4 regions of the Promicromonospora sp. CA-289599 genome follow, and region 1 is predicted to be linked to each of the others. Evidence: riboswitches for the same ligand, from Rfam matches in the RefSeq annotation. Region 1 holds a riboswitch; each other region holds the start of a gene.

Region 1 (4,750 bases):
CGGACGACTGGCGCCATCCTCACCTCCGGGTTCGCCTGCACCTGACCGGCGCCCCCTCCGGCGCGCGCTACCTCGACTTCGTGGACCAGCGCACGTTCGGGCACCTGAGCGTGCAGGACCTGGTGCCCGGCGACGGGGAAGCGCTCGGCGCCGGCGAACCGGCGTCGGGCATCCCCGCCGGGCACGGCTCGGACCTGCCCCTCCTGCCGCAACCGGTCGCGCACATCGCCCGTGACCTGCTCGACCCGAACCTGGACCTGGACGGCCTGGTCCGCCGGGTACGGCGCCGTCGGACCCAGGTGAAGCGCGCGCTGCTGGACCAGACGGTCGTGTCCGGCGTCGGCAACATCTACGCCGACGAGGCGTTGTGGCGCGCGCAGGTGCACTGGGCCCGGCCGACCGACAAGCTCCGGGCCGCGGACGTGCGCCGGGTGCTGGACTCGGCCGCCGAGGTGATGCGCGAGGCGCTGGCCCAGGGCGGCACCAGCTTCGACGAGCTATATGTCAACGTGAACGGGGAGTCGGGATACTTCGACCGCTCGCTCGCGGTGTACGGGCAGGAGAACGAGGCGTGCCGGCGCTGCGGTGCGCTGATCCGCCGGGACGCGTTCATGAACCGCTCGTCGTTCAGCTGCCCGATCTGTCAGCCGGCCCCCCGGAAGACCCTCCGTTGAGTGCTGGCTATTTGCGGGCTGAGAGCACGAGAGCCCCCAAATAGCCAGCACTCAACGACTAGCCAGCACTCAACGACCAGTCAGCGGGGGACCTTGTTGCGGATCAGGTCCGGGTTCTGCTGCCAGGTCGTCAGCTGGGCGGCCAGGAACTCGGCCGCTCGGCGCGGCCTGCCACCCGCCACGTGCGGCGTGAGGATCAGGTTCGGCAGGTCCCAGAGCGGGGAGTCCGCCGGCAGCGGCTCCGTCTCCATGACGTCGAGCGCCGCGCCCGCGAGCCGCCCGGACCGCAGCGCGTCGGCGAGCGCTTCCTCGTCCACCGTCGCGCCCCGGCCGACGTTCACGAACCGGGCAGACTGCGGCAGCAGGCCCAGCAGGCGGGCGTCGAGGATGTGCCGCGTCGCGGGGATCGCGGGCAGCAGCGAGATGAGCAGGTCGGTCTCGGCGAGCAGGGCGTCCAGTCCGTCCGGCCCCACCACGGGGTACCCGGAGCGTTCGCCCGCACGCGAGGCGACGCCGGTGACCCGCGCACCGAGCGCGGTCAGCAGCGGGGACAGCCGCAGGGCGATCGACCCGAAGCCCCAGATCGTCACGCGTGCGCCGTCGAGCGTGTACTCGCGGCCGGTGACCGGGTCGCTCTGCGCGAACGCGATCTCCTTGGCCCAGCGGTGCTCCCGCTGTGCGGCGAGGGAGACGTCGATGCGGCGAACCGTCGCCAGGACCAGCGCCAGGGCGTGCTCGGTGACCGTGTCGTCGTGCAGGGACTGGCCGGAGGAGATGACGACGTCGGGCCCGAACCCGGCGCGCAGCGCTACGTCAGGTCCCGCGGAGAGGGTCTGCACCCAGCGCAGCCGGGGGAGCCGGCGGGCGGCGTCGGCGAGGATCTTGGGCGGGCTGGACCAGGTGACCAGCATCTCGGCGTCGGTGTGCTCCTCGGGGACGGGCTCGTTCATCGCGTAGACGGCGACGGTGTTGATGCCGTCCGGCGCGAAGGAGGCTCCGCCGTCGGGCAGCAGGGCCGGGAAGTCGAGGTCGAAGGGCACGTCCGGTACGAGGATCTTCACGCCCGGGACGTTACCCGACATGTTCCGCGACGAGCCCCGGACGAGAACGAGGTGTGTCGCGCCAGGGGGCTGGCGCGACACACCTCGCGGTCCGGCGTGGTGGTAGGCGTCAGCCCGTCACCCGGATGAACACCGGGTTGTTCTGCCACATCGAGCCGTACTGCACGGGGGTGCCCTGCTGCTGGGCCTCGACGACCATGCCGTCGCCCGCGTAGAGGGCGACGTGGCCCGGCGTCCACACGATGTCGCCCGGCTGGGCGTTGGCGGCGGAGACCTGGGTCCCGATGGTAGAGATCGCGCTCGAGCTGTGGGGGATCGAGATGCCGAGCTGGCCGTACACGTACTGGATGAGCCCCGAGCAGTCGAAGCCGCTGGGGGAGGCTCCGCCCCACACATAGGGCACACCGACGTACTCGAGTGCGAGGTTGACGGCCTGCTGGCCCAGTCCGGACGCGGCGGCGACCGTCTTGACGGCGGCGGCTGCCTCCGCCTCGGCGGCTGCCTCGGCCTCAGCGGCGGCTTCGGCTGCCTCAGCCTCGGCCTTTGCCTTCGCCTCGGCTTCCGCCTTGGCACGCGCCTCGGCCTCTGCCTTGGCCTTGGCCTCGGCGATGCCCTCCTCGGTCTCGGCGTACGGCGTCACGGAGACGCGGCCGCGCTCGGCGTAGAAATCGGCGTCCTGGGTGACCTTGACCTTCGTGACCAGGTTCTCGGCGAGGCTGGCGCGGACGGTGGAGTCGACCGTGTTGCTGATGGTGTTGCCGACCGGTGTCGCGTTGGCGAGCGTGGCCTGCGTGTGCGTCTCGGCGGGCGCGGTGTGGGCGGTCTGGGTGAATACCGATGCCAGCATGCCGGAGGTGACGACCGCGATGGCGCCGGTCCGGGCAGCGTTCTCGGCGGCGGTCTGGGTCAGTGCGGTGAAGGGGGTGAGCGCGGGGCCGTCGGCGCGGTGCCTGCCCCGGTTGCTCGGACGGCTTGCCTGGTCGTCCGCCCGGTCGTGGGTGCGGTCGGTGAGTACGGTCACCAGTGATCTCCTCGGACGCCTACGAAGTGAGCTGTCGGGTTCGGATGGGAGAGCGATTCACCCGGCCTCACAAGGAGGCTTCACCCCAAGGACACTCACGTGCCCGCTTACTTGGTTCCCCCGCCCCTGTCACGGTTCTGGCTGCCAAGATCCGGTGACAGGGTTCGGCGTCCGGACCTGGACCTCCCCGTTGCTGGAGAGGCGAGATCGACCGTACCCGCCCCTCGCGCAAATGTCACGATTAGGTCACATACCGACCTGTGATGGAACCTCCCTGGCAATCTGTGCCCCATGCCACTATGGCGCCCATGACCGATTCGATGCGTTCCCGGTACGACGTCGTGGTCGTGGGCGGGGGGCACAACGGCCTCACCGCGGCGGCCTACGCGGCCCGTGGTGGCAGGTCCGTCCTCGTCCTCGAACGCGCGGACCACGTGGGCGGCGCGGCCGTCTCTGCCCGCCCCTTCGCCGGGGTGGACGCGCGGCTCTCGCGCTACTCCTACCTCGTCTCGCTCCTGCCTCGCCGGGTGATCGACGAGCTCGGGCTGCCCATCGCCCTGAAGCGCCGCCGCTGGTCCTCGTACACACCGGTGGCGGACGGCGGCCTCCTCATCGACAGCCAGGACGACGCCGCCACGCGCGCCTCGTTCCGGCGCCTCACCGGTTCGGACGCCGACTTCGAGGCGTGGGGCCGCTTCTACGCCATGACCGCCGAGGTGGCCCGCCGGCTCGCGCCGACGCTCACCGAACCCCTGCTCCCGCGGTCGGCCGTCCGGGACCTCGTGGTCGACGGCGTGGGGGAGGAGGCCTGGCGCGCGCTCTTCGAGGAGCCACTCGGCGAAGTGCTGCGCCGCACCTTCGCCGACGACGTCGTCCGCGGGGTCGCGGCCACCGACGGCCTGATCGGCACGTTCGCCGACGTCGACGAGCCGTCCCTGCGGCAGAACCGCTGCTTCCTCTACCACGTCATCGGCAACGGGACCGGCGACTGGGACGTGCCGGTGGGTGGCATGGGTGCCGTCTCGGGCGCCCTGCGCGACGCCGCGGTGGTCGCCGGCGCGACGATCGTCACCTCGGCGACGGTCACCGCCGTCGATCCCGGGGCACCCGGCGCGCTCGGCGCGGAGGTCGCCTGGACCGACGCCGACGGGCGCACCCGGGGCGTCACGGCCGGCCATGTGCTCGCGGCGTGCGCCCCGGCGGAGCTGGACCGGCTGCTGGGCGGTGACCCCTTGACGTCTGCCGACCAGCCCGAGGGCGCCCAGCTCAAGGTGAACATGCTGCTGACCCGCCTGCCCAGGCTGCGCGACGACGTCGACCCCGTCGCGGCGTTCAGCGGGACCCTGCACGTCAACGAGTCGCTGGCCCAGCTCCAGGCGGCGCACGCGCAGGCCGCCGCCGGGCGCATCCCCGACCTGCCGCCCAGCGAGATCTACTGCCACACGCTCACCGACCGGACGATCCTCGGGCCGGAGCTCGCCGGGACGGACGCGCAGACGATCACGCTGTTCGGGCTGCACATGCCGGCACGGCTCTTCCGCGCCGAACCCGACGCCGCCCGCGACCAGGCGCTCCGGGCCACGCTCGCGTCCCTCGACTCCGTGCTCGCCGAGCCGATCGAGGACGTGCTGGCGCTCGACGCCGACGGCGCCCCCTGCCTCGAGGTGCGCACCCCCGTCGACCTGGAGCGCGACGTCGGGCTGCCGGGCGGGCACATCTTCCACCGTGACCTGAGCTGGCCGTTCGCCGAGCCGGACGACGGCGACGAGTCCGGCCCCTGGGGCGTCGCGACGGAGCATCCCCGAGTTCTCCTGGCGGCCGCCGGAGCCCGCCGCGGCGGTGGTGTGAGCGGCATCCCGGGCCGGGCCGCGGCCATGGCGGTGCTCGGGGGCGACGCCGGCTGACGACCTAGGATGACGCGGTGCACATCCGACGCGCCGTCCCCGTCGACGCCCCAGCGATCGCCCCGCTCCTCGGTCAGCTCGGTTACCCCA
Region 2 (4,750 bases), 3.3 Mb from region 1:
TCGTGACGCTCGTCCAGGTCGCCGTCGAGCACGCGCCGTGGCTCGGCTGGATCCCGGGGGCCTCGGTAAGCCTCGAGCCGTACGGTGTCGTGCTCACGGTGGTGCTGCTGGTGGCCTGGGGCGTGGGTGCCTACCTCACCTCCCCGCGGCGGAACGGCAGCCCGACGGCGTAGGCGCATCGAGCCGGCAAGCTGTGCCGGCGGAGGGCCCTCAGCCCTGCGCGAGCCGCGCCGTCAGGCGCGCCAGCACGTCCCGGCCGCGGGACGAGAGGTAGACCCGGATCACGCGGCGGTCGAACCCGTCGACCTCGCGGTAGACCAGGGCCTTGGTCAGCAGGTCGTCGACCCGGCGGCCGAGCGTCGCCTTGTCGGCGAGCACCGCCTCGCGGAGCTGGGACATCGTCAGGCCGTCGCCCGCCCCCAGGACGTCGAGCACCAGCCACTCGTCGAGCGTGTAGCCCTCCGGGCCGAGCACCTCGGCGGCGTTCCGGGCGGCGCGGCGAGCGGCGAGCACGGACTCGCGCAGCACGGTCGCGGACATCGCGTCGGCCACGTCGGCGTGGGACGTGGTCTCGACCGTCTCACCAGCAGTCCGCATGAGCGCGTGCCCTTCCTGTGTGCTCGTACACTACCCGCCAACACAGGCCGAGCCCAGAAAGGGCCCATCACCGGGACGGGGCGTCATGTCGGACTTCGTCATCGGTGCGCTCCTGCATTTCCAGGGCCCCGGGGGGATCTACGGCCCGTCGTGCCAGGCCGTGACGGAGCTGGCCGTGGCAGAGCTGAACGCGACGGGCGGGATCCTGAGCCGCCCGGTGCGTGCCGAGTTCCTCGACGCGGGTCAGCCGCTCCCGGTCCTGCGGCGTCAGGTGGCCAGGGTGCTGACCGTCGGCAGCATCCACGCGCTCACCGGCTGGCACACCTCGGCGGTACGGAACGCCGTCGTGCCGCTGGTGCAGCGCCGTGTGCCGTACGTCTACCCGGCCGCGTACGAGGGCGCCGAGACCCGGCCGGGCCTGTACGTCACCGGCGAGGTCCCGTCGGCGCAGCTCTTCCCCGCGATCTCCCGGCTCCGGGCCGAGCTCGGCGTCCGGAGCTGGTACGTCGTCGGTGACGACTACGCCTGGCCGAGGCGCACGTTCCAGGTGCTCTCCACGCAGGTCACGACACTCGGCGTCGAGTTCGCCGGCACCCGGTTCCTGGCCGAGCGGGGCGCGAGCCGCGCGGAGCTCGGCGGCGTCGTGAACGACATCGAGGCCTCGCGGGCCGACGGCGTGCTGATGCTGATGGTCGGCCAGAACGCCGTCCGGTTCAACAGGGCGTTCGCCCGGCAGGGCCTGCACGAGCGAGTCGTCCGCCTCAGCACGCTGATGGAGGAGAACATGCTCATGGGCAGCGGCGTGGGCGGCACGGCCAACCTGTACTCGACGGGCGGCTGGTTCCGCAGCCTGGCGACGGGCGAGGCCCTCGATCTCATCGGTCGCTACACCGCCCATCACGGCGTGCACGCTCCCGCCGTCGGCGCCGCGGCGGAGGCCTGCTACGAGGGGATCTTCGCGCTGCGCACCATCGTCGAGCGCGCGGGCAGTGCCGCGGTCGCCGCTACCGACCGCTCGGTCGACGGCGTGGTCTACGAGGGGCCGCGCGGCCCGATGCGGTTCCAGGGCAACCACGCCCAGCACCGCCTCTACCTCGCGCGCGCCGAGGGGTTCGACTTCGACCTCATGGGCGAGCTGTGACCGCCTGACGAAGCGACAATCCGACCAGATAGGCGGGCGGTCCGACCCGAGCGGCCCGTTCGCCCGGAATCACAACGTTCCGCCCGCGGTGGAGTGACCTACCTCATAGGGACAATTCGGGTCAAGTGGGACACGAACTGCCCCGTGAGCCGTGATGCGATTGTGACTTCGCGGCGGAACGGGGTTAGCGTCGCTCCGGTTCGCGGGAAGTCCGCGGGCACTCGAGGTGGGCGCCGAGCCCTGTCACCGCCCCGAGACTGCACAGAACAAAGACAGGGACGGGGGAACCACGTAAGCGGGCACCGAGACGGTGTCCTTGGGGTGAAGCCGCACAGGTAGTACGCGGCCGGGTCATTCTCCGATCCGAATCCGACAGCTCACCTCGTAGGCGTCAGGAGAAACTCTTGACTACTCGCACGCCTGGGCGCCACCGTGCTGCCCGCAGACCGATCACCCCGCTGACTCCCCTCTCCCGTGCCGCAGCGCGGGGCATCTCAGGTGCCGCCCGCCGCGGCGCGCTCGTCGTCGCCGGCTCCGGCCTGGCAGTCTCCCTGCTCAGCGTTCCCGCGGACGCCGCGCCGGTGGCGGACAACAGCCCGTCCACCGCCGAGCTCGACATCCTGAACAAGACGTCGCAGGGCTCGGTCGCCGGGGCAGCGGTGGTGGAGGCAGTGAACACCGCACCCGCCGTGCAGGTGGCGGCCGACAGCAAGTTCACGCTGGAGACGGGCACCATCAAGGTGACCCCCGCGCCCGAGCCCGAGCCGGAGCCCGTCGTCCAGGAGGTCGTCGAGACCGCCGCACCCGTCGCGAAGGCCGTCCCGGCCTCCGCCGGAGGGTCCCAGATCGTCTCGATCGCCATGCAGTACCTCGGTGTGCCGTACGTCTGGGCCGGCTCGACGCCCGCCGGGTTCGACTGCTCCGGGTTCACGTCGTACGTCTTCGCGCAGATCGGCATCGACCTGCCGCGCACCTCCTCGGAGCAGCGCTACGCCGGCACCCAGGTCTCGGCAGCCGAGGCCCAGCCGGGCGACCTCATCTGGAGCCCCGGCCACATCGCCATCTACGCGGGCGACGGCATGCAGGTCGAGGCACCGGTGCCCGGCCAGACCGTGCGCTACACGGAGATCTGGCAGAACAGCCCGACCTTCATCCGCGTCGGCTGACGTCCGCGGCGGCCGAGACCAGCCACCCGAGGGGCCCGCACCACATCGGTGCGGGCCCCTCGTGCGTGTCACCGGCGAGTGGCAGGATCACCACCATGAGCGTCCCCACGGCGGTCGAGACCAACGCCCTAAACACCATCGACGAGTCCGAGCGGCGCGGCTCGCCCCGCAGCCTGTTCTGGCCCTGGTTCGGGGCCAACGTGTCCGTGCTCGGGCTCGGTTACGGCTCCTACCTGCTCGGCTTCGGTGTCTCGTTCTGGCAGGCGACGGTGATCGGCGCGATCGGCATCGTGGTGTCGTTCCTCTTCTGCGGGTTCATCTCGCTGGCCGGCAAGCGCGGCTCCGCGCCCACCATGGTGCTGTCCCGCGCGGCGTTCGGGGTGCGCGGCAACAAGCTGCCCTCCCTGCTGTCGTGGATCCTCACCGTCGGCTGGGAGACGGTGCTCGTGGCCCTGGCCACGCTCGCGACCTCGACCGTGCTCGGGGCGCTCGGCTGGGGCGGCGGAACCGTCACCAAGATCGTGGCCCTCGTGGTCGTGGCGAGCATCGTGGTGGCCGCCGGCGTCTTCGGGTTCGACCTCGTGATGCGGCTGCAGGTGATCATCACCGTGCTGACCGCCGTGCTCACCGTCGTCTACATCATCCTGGTGGCCGACCACGTCGACTGGGCCACCGTCGCCGCGATCCCCGCCGGCGGCACACCGCAGGTGATCGGCGGTCTCGTGTTCATGATGACCGGGTTCGGCCTGGGCTGGGTCAACATGGCCGCCGACTACTCGCGCTACCTGCCCCGCTCCGCCTCCGGCCCGCGGATCGTCGGCTGGACCACGCTGGGCGCCTCGCTGGCCCCCGTGGTGCTGCTCGTGTTCGGCCTCCTGCTCGCGGGCTCCGATCCGGCTCTCAACGAGGCGATCGGCGCCGACCCGATCGGCGCCCTGTCCACGCTCCTGCCCACGTGGTTCCTCATCCCGTTCGTCGTGGTCGCCCTGGCCGGGCTGATCGGCGGCGCGGCGCTCGACATCTACTCCTCAGGCCTCGCACTGCTCTCCCTGGGCCTGCCCGCCCCGCGCTGGGTCGCCGCCGCCATCGACGGCGGGCTCATGGTGATCGGCGCGATCTACGTCGTGTTCGTCGCGGACTCGTTCATCGGCCCCTTCCAGGGCTTCCTCATCACGCTGGGCGTACCCGTCGCCGCGTGGTGCGGTGTGCTGCTCGCCGACATCCTGCTGCGCCGCCGCGACTACACCGACGCCGACTTGTACGACGCCGCCGGCCGGTACGGGTCCGTGAACTGGTCCGCCGTAGCGCTGGTGCTGGGCGGCACCGCCATCGGCTGGGGCCTCGTGACCAACACCTACGCCCCGTGGCTCGCCTGGCAGGGCTACCTGCTCGGCCCGCTCGGCGGCATCGATGGCACCTGGGCGTTCGCCAACCTGGGCGTGCTCGTCGCCCTGGCCCTGGGCTTCTTCGGCACGCTCCTGCTCACCGCGCGCACCGTCCACCGCCAGGAGGCGCGGTGAGCGACGGCGGAGCGGCCGCCGTCGCGCCACCCGGGCCCGACGCGGCACTGGTCGTGATCGACATGCAGGCCGTCTTCGCCCGCCCGCCCAGCCCGTGGGCCTCCCCCGACTACCCCACCGCGCTCGCCGGCACCCGCCGTCTGCTCCCCACCTTCGCGGGTCGCACGGTCCTCACCAGGTACATCGCCCCCACGGTGCCCGACGGCGCCTGGCGCGCCTACTTCGAGCAGTGGCCGTTCGCGCTCGTGCCCGAGGACGACCCGCTCTACGAGATCACAGACCTCGCCGACGTCGTGAACGGGGGGACGCCCGTCGTCACGCTCCCC
Region 3 (4,750 bases), 770 kb from region 1:
ACGCCGTCGAGAACTCCGTCAGCAGCTCCGCGCCGGTGCCGTCCAGCACGATCCGCCGGATCCGCAGGCCGGGGTTCTGCGCCTCGTACTTGTCGACCAGGACGTCCATGCCGGCTCCGATGTCGGCGAGCACCTGCTCACGGTCGATGTTGGACGGCAGCCACGCCAGCATCCCGCTGTTCCCCACGGGCACGCCGGTGACGGCGGTCAGCTCCGCGCCCCACGCGTTCGCCTGCAGGATCGCGTGCTGCAGCGCCCGCTCGGCCTGCGGCGACCCGTCCACGCCGACGACGATGCGGCGCACCTCCCGGATCTCGCCCGCCCCTGACGCCGTCGTGCTCGTCTCGGCGTCAGTGCCAGACCCGGTGCCCGGCACGTTCCAGGAGACGCCCCTGTTCACCTCGGCACGCAGCGGGACCACGACGACGGGGCACCGCGCGTGCGCGGGCAGCGCGGACGACACCGTGCCCAGCAGCCGCTCCGTGAACCCGCCCCGGCCCCGCGTTCCGACGACGGCCAGTCCGTAGTCGCCGGACAGCTCCACGAGCACGCCCGCCGCGTCGCCGGTCGCGACCTCGGTCGTGGCGCGCACGCCGGCGTCGGCCACCCGTGCCTCCGCCTCGGCGAGCACCGATTTGGCGCCCTCCTGGATGGTCGTGTCGTCGAGGGCGGCGTATCCGCCGTCGAGCGACGCGGCCGTGAAGGACGGCAGCGAATAGCTGCAGACGATGTGCAGCGCCCAGCCCACGCGGTGCGCGTAAGCGGTGGCCCAGTCCAGCGCGTGCAGGCTCGCGGCAGATCCGTCCACCCCGACCAGTACGACCTCGGATCGCGTCATCGCAAGACCTCTCTTCGCCCAAGCACCATTGCACTCCAACGCTACCGGCGGGGCGCGCGTTATGGGTAACCAGCGGCAAAAAGACTGCAGAACGATGGCAAAGCAGAGCGCCCACCCGGTCACCGGGCAGGCGCTGTGCTGTGCTGTGCGGTACTACGCGGCTGGGATCAGCCCAGGCGGATGAACGTGGGGTTCGACTGCCAGATGGTGCGGAAGTCGACGACGGTGCCCGGCTTGGACGCGTCGATCATGGTGTTGCCACCGGCGTAGATCGAGACGTGCCCGGGGGTCCACATCAGGTCGCCCGGCTGAGCCTCGGACGCCGGCACCTGGGTGCCGTAGCCGGCCTGCGCCGACGACGAGTGCGGCAGGTTGATGCCGAGCTGCGCGAAGACGTACTTGGTGAAGCCGGAGCAGTCCATGCCGCTCGGGGAGGAGCCACCGGAGACGTACGGCACGCCGATGTAGCGGCTCGCGATCGAGATCACGGAGTTGCCGATCGCCGACGCGGGAACGTCGACGGAGCTGGCGGTGGAAACGGTGCTGGCGGCTGCCTCGGCGGCCTCAGCAGCCTCGGCGGCGGCAGCCTCGGCCGCCTCCTCGGCCTCTGCCTCGGCGAGCTCCGCCTGGTAGTCCTCGTTCTCGGCGGCGGAGACCACGGAGACCGCGGACTTCTCGACGTTGAGCTCTGCGTCGGGTGCGACCGACACGACGGGTGCGTTGGACAGCGCCTCACGGGCCTGCGTCGCCAGCGCGTTGAGGTCGACCGAGTTCATCTTCGCGTGGCCGGTCTCCACCGGAGCGGCCTGGGCGACAAGAGCGCCACCGAAGGTCGAGACGAGGAGTGCGCCACCAGCGGCTGCGACCGCGGTGCGGCGGCCTACTGCGGCGTTCTGAGCAAGTTCGGTGAACGGAGTCACTGGTCGTCGCGCAGCCCGATGGCGAGCGCGAGTCGTACGTGCAGTCACGTAGTACCTCTCCTTGAACGCCTTCGAGGTCAGCTGTCGGGTTCGGGTGGGAGAAATCACCCGGCCGAGCAATCCCGAAGGAATACCCGGCTTCACCCCGAGGACGCGCCCTGGCGCCCGTTGGTGGGTCCCCCGCCTCTGTCATGCGGTCGTCTTGGGGCCCCGGCCGGTGACAGAGTTCGGCGTCCGTCCGAGGACCCCCACGAATAACTCCGTGGGAGCGGTCCGAACGTACCGGACCTCACCCTCGATGTCACGTTCCGGCAACGAGTGCCAGACCGTGTCGCGGGAGGGGTGCTACCTTTCCGACAAATCGGACGACGAACTGGGCGGTGAACCGGACGTCCGAGGGCCTGTGAGGGACCGGTTCAGGCCGTCGCGACGAAGAGGTGGCGGGCCACGTCCTCGCCCAGCTCGAGCGCCGTATCCGCACCGTCGACGGACACCGTGTACGTGCCGCCGCTGTGCTCCGCCGTGATGCGGGAGCCGGGCACCAGGCCGGCCTCGGACAGGCGAGCGAGCAGCTCGATGTCCGTCTGCAGCGGCTCGGCGATACGGGTGAGCGACGCCGCGAGCGGCTCGCCCTTGATGCCCTTCTTCGCCGCCGCCTCGAACGCGGAGGGCAGCGAGATGACGCCGGTCAGGAACGGCACGTCGGTGTACTCCTCGCCGAGCTCGAAGAGGCCGGGGATCGGGTTCCCGTACGGGTCGTGGTGCGGGTGGTCGAGGAGCCCCACGAGGCGCTTCTCGACCAGGTCGCTCATCACGTGCTCCCAGCGGCACGCCTCGACGTGCACGTGCTCCCAGTCGAGCTTGATGACGTCGGTCAGCAGCCGCTCCGCGAGGCGGTGCTTGCGCATCACGCGCATCGCCTTGTCGTGGCCCAGCTCGGTGAGCTCGAGGTGCCGGTCGCCCGTCACGATCACGAGGCCGTCGCGCTCCATCCGTGCGACGGTCTGCGACACCGTCGGACCGGAGTGCCCCAGCCGTTCCGCGATGCGCGCGCGCAGGGGCGTGATGCCCTCCTCGTCGAGCTCGTAGATCGTCTTGAGATACATCTCGGTGGTGTCGATCAGATCCGTCACGTCAGCTCCCGTCATGCGCACAGCCGCCCAGTCCGCCCTGGACACGTGCGGCCCGGGCGTCGGCCCAGGTTCTAGTCTAGTTCTGTGCCACTGACAATCCCGCCACACCTGCTGCCCGCCGACGGCCGATTCGGCTCCGGCCCCTCCAAGGTGCGCCCGGGACAGGTGGATCATCTCGTGGCGAACGCTCACGTTCTCGGCACGTCACACCGGCGGGCACCCGTGAAGAACCTGGTGCACCGTATCCGTGAGGGTGTCACGGAGCTGCTCGGCGCGCCCGACGGATACGAGGTGGTGCTCGGCAACGGCGGCGCCACCGCGTTCTGGGACGTCGCCACGCTGTGCCTCGTCGAGCGCAAGGTGCAGCACGCGGCGTTCGGCGAGTTCGGCGGCAAGTTCGCCGCCGCGACGGAGCGCGCGCCGTTCCTCGAGGCCTCGCAGGTGATCTCGGCGGAGCCCGGCGCCGTCGCCTACCTCGAGCCCGCCGCCGACGTCGACACCTATGCCACCCCGCACAACGAGACCTCCACGGGCGCGATGGCGCCGGTGCTGCGACCGTCGGGGCCGGACGGCGCCGTCGTGCTCACCGACGCGACGTCCGGGGCCGGGGCACTGCCCGTCGACCTGAGCCAGACCGACGCCTACTACTTCGCGCCGCAGAAGGCCTTCGCCGCGGACGGCGGCCTGTGGCTCGCCGTCCTGTCCCCCGCCGCCGTCGAGCGGGCCGCACGCGTCGAGGGCTCGGGCCGCTGGGTGCCGGAGTTCCTGTCGCTCACGACCGCGATCGAGAACTCGCGCCAGGACCAGACGCTCAACACGCCCGCCGTCGCGACGCTGCTGCTCCTGGCCGACCAGGTCGAATGGCTGATCGACCAGGGCGGGCTCGAGTGGTCCGCGAAGCGCTGCGCGGCCTCTGCCGAGATCCTCTACTCCTGGGCCGAGTCCCGGGAGTGGGCGACGCCGTTCGTCGCGCGCCCCGAGGAGCGGTCCGCGGTGGTCGGCACCATCGATCTCGCCGAGGAGATCGACGCGGGACGGGTGATCTCCGAGCTGGCCGCCAACGGCGTGCAGGACGTGTTCGCGTACCGCAAGCTGGGACGCAACCAGCTCCGGGTCGGCATGTTTCCCGCGGTGGACCCGGACGACGTCGCGGCGCTCACCGCCTGCGTCGACTACGTCGTCGAAACGGCCTGACCAGCGCGATCACGTCCGCAATATCCCTTGGACGGGGAGTTCGGCCTATTGTCCGAGCCGTGGGGACTCTGTAACGTTTCGGCATCCTAGGGAACCATTCGAGGGGCTGTTCAACACCATGCCTGTGATCGACCACTTCACCTTCGGGATCGTGACGCCACTGCTGGCGTACGCGATCTCGTGTACCGGCGCGGCGACGGGCCTTGCGTGCACGTCTCGCGCCCGAGCAGCATCGGGCGGCACGCGCGCGACGTGGCTCGTGTTCGGCGCCATCGCCCTGGGCGGTACCGGCATCTGGGTGATGCACTTCGTCGCCATGCTGGGTTTTTCCGCATCCGGCGTGACCATCAGATACAACATTCCTGAGACCCTCCTGAGTGCGGCGATCGCCATCGTCGTCGTGGGTGCGGGCCTCTTCATCACGGAGCTGGGCAAGCGCAAGCTGCCGGCGATGCTCGTCGGCGGTGCCCTCGCGGGCGCCGGCGTCGCAGCCATGCACTACATGGGCATGGAGGCGATGGAGATGTCGGCGGAGGTCGTCTACAACCCCGTCTATGTCACCGCCTCGATCGTCATCGCCGTCGTCGCGGCCACAGCGGCGCTGTGGTGCACGGTGCACATCCGCGGCACGCTCGCCACGATCGTGGCCACGCTGGTGATGGGGC
Region 4 (4,750 bases), 1.4 Mb from region 1:
AGGTTGACGAACCACCTCTGGTCGAGGAACGCGCGGAGCCGCCCCCTCCAGGTGCGCGGTTCGATCCGCGACTCGGCCGGTGTGCCGATCGCCTGGTTCATGCGGTCTCCCTTGCTGTCACGTGCCCGGGGCCCCTGCCCCGGTCCTGCCTCGGGCCCTTGCCCGGCCGAACTGTAGCGCGGGTGTTCGGCCGGAGATTCCGCTGGGCGCAATGTCCCAATTTGGGAGTGATTCGGCGGGTCCGGTGGCAAGTCGGCGCGATCAGTGCTGAGGTAGTCGCAAGCAAGCCACACCACTCTGGAGGAAACACATCATGGGTTTCTTTGCGTTTCTCATCCTCGGGCTGATCGCCGGCGTGATCGCCCGTATCGTCATCCCGGGCAAGCAGCCGGGTGGCTTCTGGCTCACACTGCTCCTCGGTGTGCTCGGCGCCATGCTCGGTGGGTGGCTCGGCGGGCTCATCTTCGACATCAGCCTGGACGAGTTCTGGTCCTGGGAGAGCTGGCTCTTCTCGGTGATCGGCGCGATCATCGTGATCCTGATCGTCCAGGCCATCTTCGGCCGCCGCAAGACTGCTTGATCGCAGCACACCGCGGCCGCGGAGCCATCCTCGTCCTTCTGACGTCGATGGTCTCCGCGGCCGCGGTCGCGTGTACGGGTGGCGGCGCGCCGTCGTCCACGAAGGGTGCGGTGCCCGACGACGTCGCTTCCCGGCTCAGCGTCGAGGTGGCGCAGGGTCGCGAGCAGTACGCCGAGCGGGAGATCCGGCTCGAGGTCACCAACGACTCCGACGAGACGATGACTCTCCTCTCCGGGGCCCTGCGGACCGAGCAGTTCGGGCCGTCGCACCCCACCAAGGAGGGGCGCACCCTCGTGCTGCGGCCCGGCGCCACGCGCGCTGTCTTCGTGGGGCTGGGCGAGGCGCGTTGCGCGGACCCGGCGGCGGAGGACGGTGCCGCGACGGCGGCCGCGCCGTCCGCCACGATCACGCTCGCTCTCGGCGAGGGCGACGACCTGGGTCCGGCGACCGACATCCCCGTCGACGAGGTGGGCGATCCCATAGGGCACCTCGCCCGGAACCACACGGTGGACTGCTCGGCAGCGGCCGTAGCGGCGGGTGCTGACCTCACCGTCGATCCCGACGTCCCGGTCGAGACCCGCGACGGCGAGCTGACCGCCCTGGTCACCCTGCGGATCGAGCGGGTCGACGGCGGCCCGGAGGTCACCCTCGACCGGATCGCCGGGACCACCCTGATGAGCAATGCTGACCCGGGCGGCGAGGCCTCGGGCTGGGTCGGCCGGGACCTGGCGGGCCAAGGGTCCGGCGAGGTGGCCCTCGCCGTGGTGCCCGCTCGCTGCGACGTCCACGCGGTGGCAGAGGACAAGCGGGGCACGTTCCTGCCGGTGTACGCGCGCGTCGACGGCGTCCGGCAGGAGCCGGTCTACGTGCCGATGCCCGACACCGCGCGCTCCGACCTCTACTCCTTCGTCGCGGACTACTGCGACTGGCCGGAGTGACCGACCCCGGACACGCGAGAGGCGCCGCCTCCGGCGTCGGGCGGAAACCCGGCGCGGAGGCGACACCTCGCGATGTACTGCGGTAGCTCAGGCTCTGTGGCTGGCTCAGGCTCTACTTGTATCCTCTGGGCCTGCGGTTCCGCTCCGGCTCAGACGACGCGGATGAACGTCGGGCTGTTCTGCCACATCTCGGTGTAGCGCACCGGCATGCCGGCCGCCCACGCCTCGATGATCATGCCGTCGCCCGCGTACAGGGCCACGTGGCCGGGCGTCCAGACGATGTCGCCGGGCTCCGGGTAGGTGACCTGATAGCCGGAGCTGAGCATCGCGCTCGAGGAGTGCGGAAGGTTCACGCCGAGCTGTGCGTACGTGTACTGGATGAGGCCGGAGCAGTCCATGCCCTCGGCCGGCGACGCCCCACCGAGCACGTACGTGATGCCGAGGTAGTTGAAGGCGATGTTGATGGCCTGCTCGCCCAGCGGGACCGGGTCCGGTGCGTCGACCGAGACCACGGCGGGGCCGTCGCCCTTCTTGCCGTCGGCGCCCGAGGAGGTGCCCAGCGCTTCCATCTCGATCGGCATCTTCGCGTCGGACGGGACGGTAACGGTGGGGGCCGCGGCGACCGCCTGCTTGGCCACCGCGGTGAGGGATTGCAGGTCGACCGTGTTCAGCTTGGCGGACTTCACGTCGGTCTTCAGATCCATGGCGGGGGCCGCGTGGGCCGTCGTCGCGATGGTCGAGATCAGGACGCCACCGGCTGCTGCGGCGATGGCTCCTCGGCGGGCTACGGTGCCGGCGTTCTCTGTGGCGGTACGAGCAAGGATGGTCAGCGGTGTCATGGCCGGACGGCTGTCACGATGCCGTCCGCGAATGGAGTTCGTCACCTAAATGTCTCCTGTACCGCCTGCGAGGTCAGCTGTCGGGTTCGGGTAGGAGTACACACCCGGCCGCACGGCTACTGGGGGGTTCCGTCCGGCTTCACCCCGAGGGCGACGATGGTGCTGTCGCCCGGGAAGGTGGGTCCCCCGCTCCTGTCTCGAACGTCTGGTCATGAACCGGTGACAGGATTCGGCGTCCGATTCACGGCCTCACCGATGTGGTGGGGCAGAAGTCAAAGTACACACGTTCCCCAGAAAAGTCACGATCGGGTTACGCATTCCGGTCCCACCCGCAGAAGGCGCAGATTTGCGCCGTTCCGGTCTTCATGGGCTATGACCGACATCACATACATCGGCTACCGTTCGGCGGCATGGGTGAAAGCGCATATCGCGTCTCCGCCTGGTGGGTGCTTCCCATCAGTGCCGTCGTCTGGTGGGTGTGCGGGTTTCTACCCTGGCTCCTGCAGGTGTTGTACGAGGTCACAGGTCTTGCCGAGGCTTCGGCAGTGCGCTCCGCCGGATTCCTGCCGCTCCCGTTCACCGCCGACGACGCGGTGGTCGGCCTGGTCGTCATGGCGTTGTTCGGCGGCCTCCTCGGCGGCCTCACCGCGGGCATCCCGGCTTCGGGAAGGGCTGGCGCGGCTGCCGCGACGACGGGCACCTTGCTCGCCATGTCCGCAGCGGGCGGTGCCTCGTGCCTGCTCGCGATCCGCGGTAGTGCTCCCGGTGACGCCGCGCCGCTCGGGATGCTCGTCGTCACCGTCACTGCCGGGGTCGTGGGGCTGGCGGCCGGCCTCCTGGTGGCCCTGGGCCCGGCCGTCCTGCGTGGGCCCGCCCTGGCCCTGCCCGTCGTGCTCCTGGACGGTTGGCTGTGGGGTCTGGTGCCGGGCAGCCTGGTGTCGCCCACCGGAACGTGGTGGATCTTCGCGGTGGCGCTCGGTATCGCGTTCGGACTGGCGGTGGACAGCCGGCCGCTCGAGCTTCTCGGCTGGCTGCCGACCGCGGGCATCGTATGGGTGCTGCAGGCAGCCGGGCCGGCCCTCCTGGCCGTGCAGGAAAACATCTGGCCGGGCTCCGCGCTCACGGAGAACCCGCTGTCCGCAGCGGCGATCGTGGCGCACGAGCTCGCCTCGGCGGCCATGGTGCCCGACACGCACCAGCTGGGCGCCTGGGTGGTCGCCCTGCTGCTCGGTGCGGCGATCGCAGCGCTCCGGCTCTCCCGGGAAGCGGCGGACGAGAGCGAGCTCTCCGAGGCCTGGGCCTGAGGCGTCAGCTCGCGCCCGTGCTGATTGCGAGCGTGTAAATTTTCACCCGCCGTGCGTTGCGGGCCCTGTTCGACGCTTGTCCGGTCCCCGTAGGTTTGTCCAAGTTCGGGGGTATCCGGCCCGCGAGCGAACACAGGGGGCACACATGAACAGGAAGTCACTCGTCGGCGCCGCCACCTCCGCCGCGCTCGCCGTGGCGGTGCTCGCCGCCGTGGCACCCGGTGCGCAGGCTGCCACCGACGACCCCCTCCGGGACAAGCAGTGGGGTCTGGACCAGATCAACGCCGAGGCCGCCTGGTCGGCCGGTACGGGTGAGGGTGCGGTGGTGGCCGTCGTCGACACGGGCGTCGACTTCGACCAGCCGGACCTCGCCGGCCAGCTCCTGCCGGGTGCCACCTTTACCGGCTGCGCGGACGTCCGCCCGTGCGGCGACGGGGATTTCAGGGGCCCTGACGGCCAGAACGACGGGGACGAGCACGGCACGCACGTGGCAGGCATCGTCGCCGCCGCGGCCGACAACGGCATAGGCGTCGCGGGCGTGGCTCCCGGTGCCAAGGTCCTCCCGGTCAAGGTCCTCGAGGCCGGTACGGGCTCGTCGCAGGACATCGCTGACGGGATCCGGTGGGCTGCCGACAACGGCGCCGACGTCATCAACCTGTCCCTGGGCTCGGCCCCTGGCGGGCAGCTGCTGACGATCATCGGCCTCGACACCCTGATGCGCGACGCCATCGCGTACGCCCGCGAGCGGGGGGTGCTCACGGTCGCGGCGGCAGGCAACTCGTCGACGCCGCTGTGCAGCGACCCGGCCTTCACCAGCTCGGCCATCTGCGTGGGGGCCACGGACTCGGCCGGGCTCCACGCCTACTACTCGGAGCTCCCGATCAAGCTCGACCTGAAGAGCGTCTCGGCGCCCGGCGGCGCGGGCGGTCTGAACGGGTGCGACGGCGACGTCTGGTCCACGGTGCCCGTGGGCACGGGCTCGGACACGTGCGCAGGCGGCAGCTACGACGCCTACGCGGGCACGTCGATGGCGACGCCGCACGTGGCAGGGGTCGCGGCGCTGCTCTACGGCCAGGGCCGGTCGATGAC

Evidence for each region. Region 1 has a riboswitch for cyclic di-AMP ahead of ACQEVI_RS05540 (C40 family peptidase). Riboswitches for the same ligand answer to the same signal wherever they lie in the genome.
Region 2: it holds a riboswitch for cyclic di-AMP, as region 1 does, so the genes downstream of both, ACQEVI_RS20080 (C40 family peptidase) here and ACQEVI_RS05540 (C40 family peptidase) in region 1, are expected to answer to the same signal.
Region 3: it holds a riboswitch for cyclic di-AMP, as region 1 does, so the genes downstream of both, ACQEVI_RS08840 (C40 family peptidase) here and ACQEVI_RS05540 (C40 family peptidase) in region 1, are expected to answer to the same signal.
Region 4: it holds a riboswitch for cyclic di-AMP, as region 1 does, so the genes downstream of both, ACQEVI_RS11915 (C40 family peptidase) here and ACQEVI_RS05540 (C40 family peptidase) in region 1, are expected to answer to the same signal.

Annotation. Positions count from the first base shown of each region.
Region 1 is NZ_JBNJNI010000001.1:1,244,461-1,249,210, reverse strand. It holds gene mutM (bifunctional DNA-formamidopyrimidine glycosylase/DNA-(apurinic or apyrimidinic site) lyase) at 1-674, shown strand, start outside; gene ACQEVI_RS05545 (NAD(P)-dependent oxidoreductase) at 755-1,735, opposite strand; gene ACQEVI_RS05540 (C40 family peptidase) at 1,845-2,756, opposite strand; cyclic di-AMP (ydaO/yuaA leader) riboswitch at 2,758-2,909, opposite strand; gene ACQEVI_RS05535 (phytoene desaturase family protein) at 3,065-4,660, shown strand; gene ACQEVI_RS05530 (GNAT family N-acetyltransferase) at 4,678-4,750, shown strand, end outside.
Region 2 is NZ_JBNJNI010000001.1:4,506,942-4,511,691, reverse strand. It holds gene ACQEVI_RS20095 (HoxN/HupN/NixA family nickel/cobalt transporter) at 1-173, shown strand, start outside; gene ACQEVI_RS20090 (MarR family transcriptional regulator) at 211-597, opposite strand; gene ACQEVI_RS20085 (substrate-binding domain-containing protein) at 683-1,738, shown strand; cyclic di-AMP (ydaO/yuaA leader) riboswitch at 1,978-2,143, shown strand; gene ACQEVI_RS20080 (C40 family peptidase) at 2,143-2,904, shown strand; gene ACQEVI_RS20075 (purine-cytosine permease family protein) at 3,000-4,424, shown strand; gene ACQEVI_RS20070 (cysteine hydrolase family protein) at 4,421-4,750, shown strand, end outside.
Region 3 is NZ_JBNJNI010000001.1:2,014,011-2,018,760, forward strand. It holds gene ACQEVI_RS08835 (universal stress protein) at 1-838, opposite strand, end outside; gene ACQEVI_RS08840 (C40 family peptidase) at 1,006-1,758, opposite strand; cyclic di-AMP (ydaO/yuaA leader) riboswitch at 1,809-1,996, opposite strand; gene ACQEVI_RS08845 (iron dependent repressor, metal binding and dimerization domain protein) at 2,175-2,891, opposite strand; gene serC (phosphoserine transaminase) at 2,976-4,085, shown strand; gene ACQEVI_RS08855 (MHYT domain-containing protein) at 4,204-4,750, shown strand, end outside.
Region 4 is NZ_JBNJNI010000001.1:2,675,190-2,679,939, forward strand. It holds gene ACQEVI_RS11900 (ion transporter) at 1-101, opposite strand, end outside; gene ACQEVI_RS11905 (GlsB/YeaQ/YmgE family stress response membrane protein) at 314-580, shown strand; gene ACQEVI_RS11910 (hypothetical protein) at 577-1,518, shown strand; gene ACQEVI_RS11915 (C40 family peptidase) at 1,668-2,357, opposite strand; cyclic di-AMP (ydaO/yuaA leader) riboswitch at 2,405-2,602, opposite strand; gene ACQEVI_RS11920 (hypothetical protein) at 2,768-3,661, shown strand; gene ACQEVI_RS11925 (S8 family serine peptidase) at 3,807-4,750, shown strand, end outside.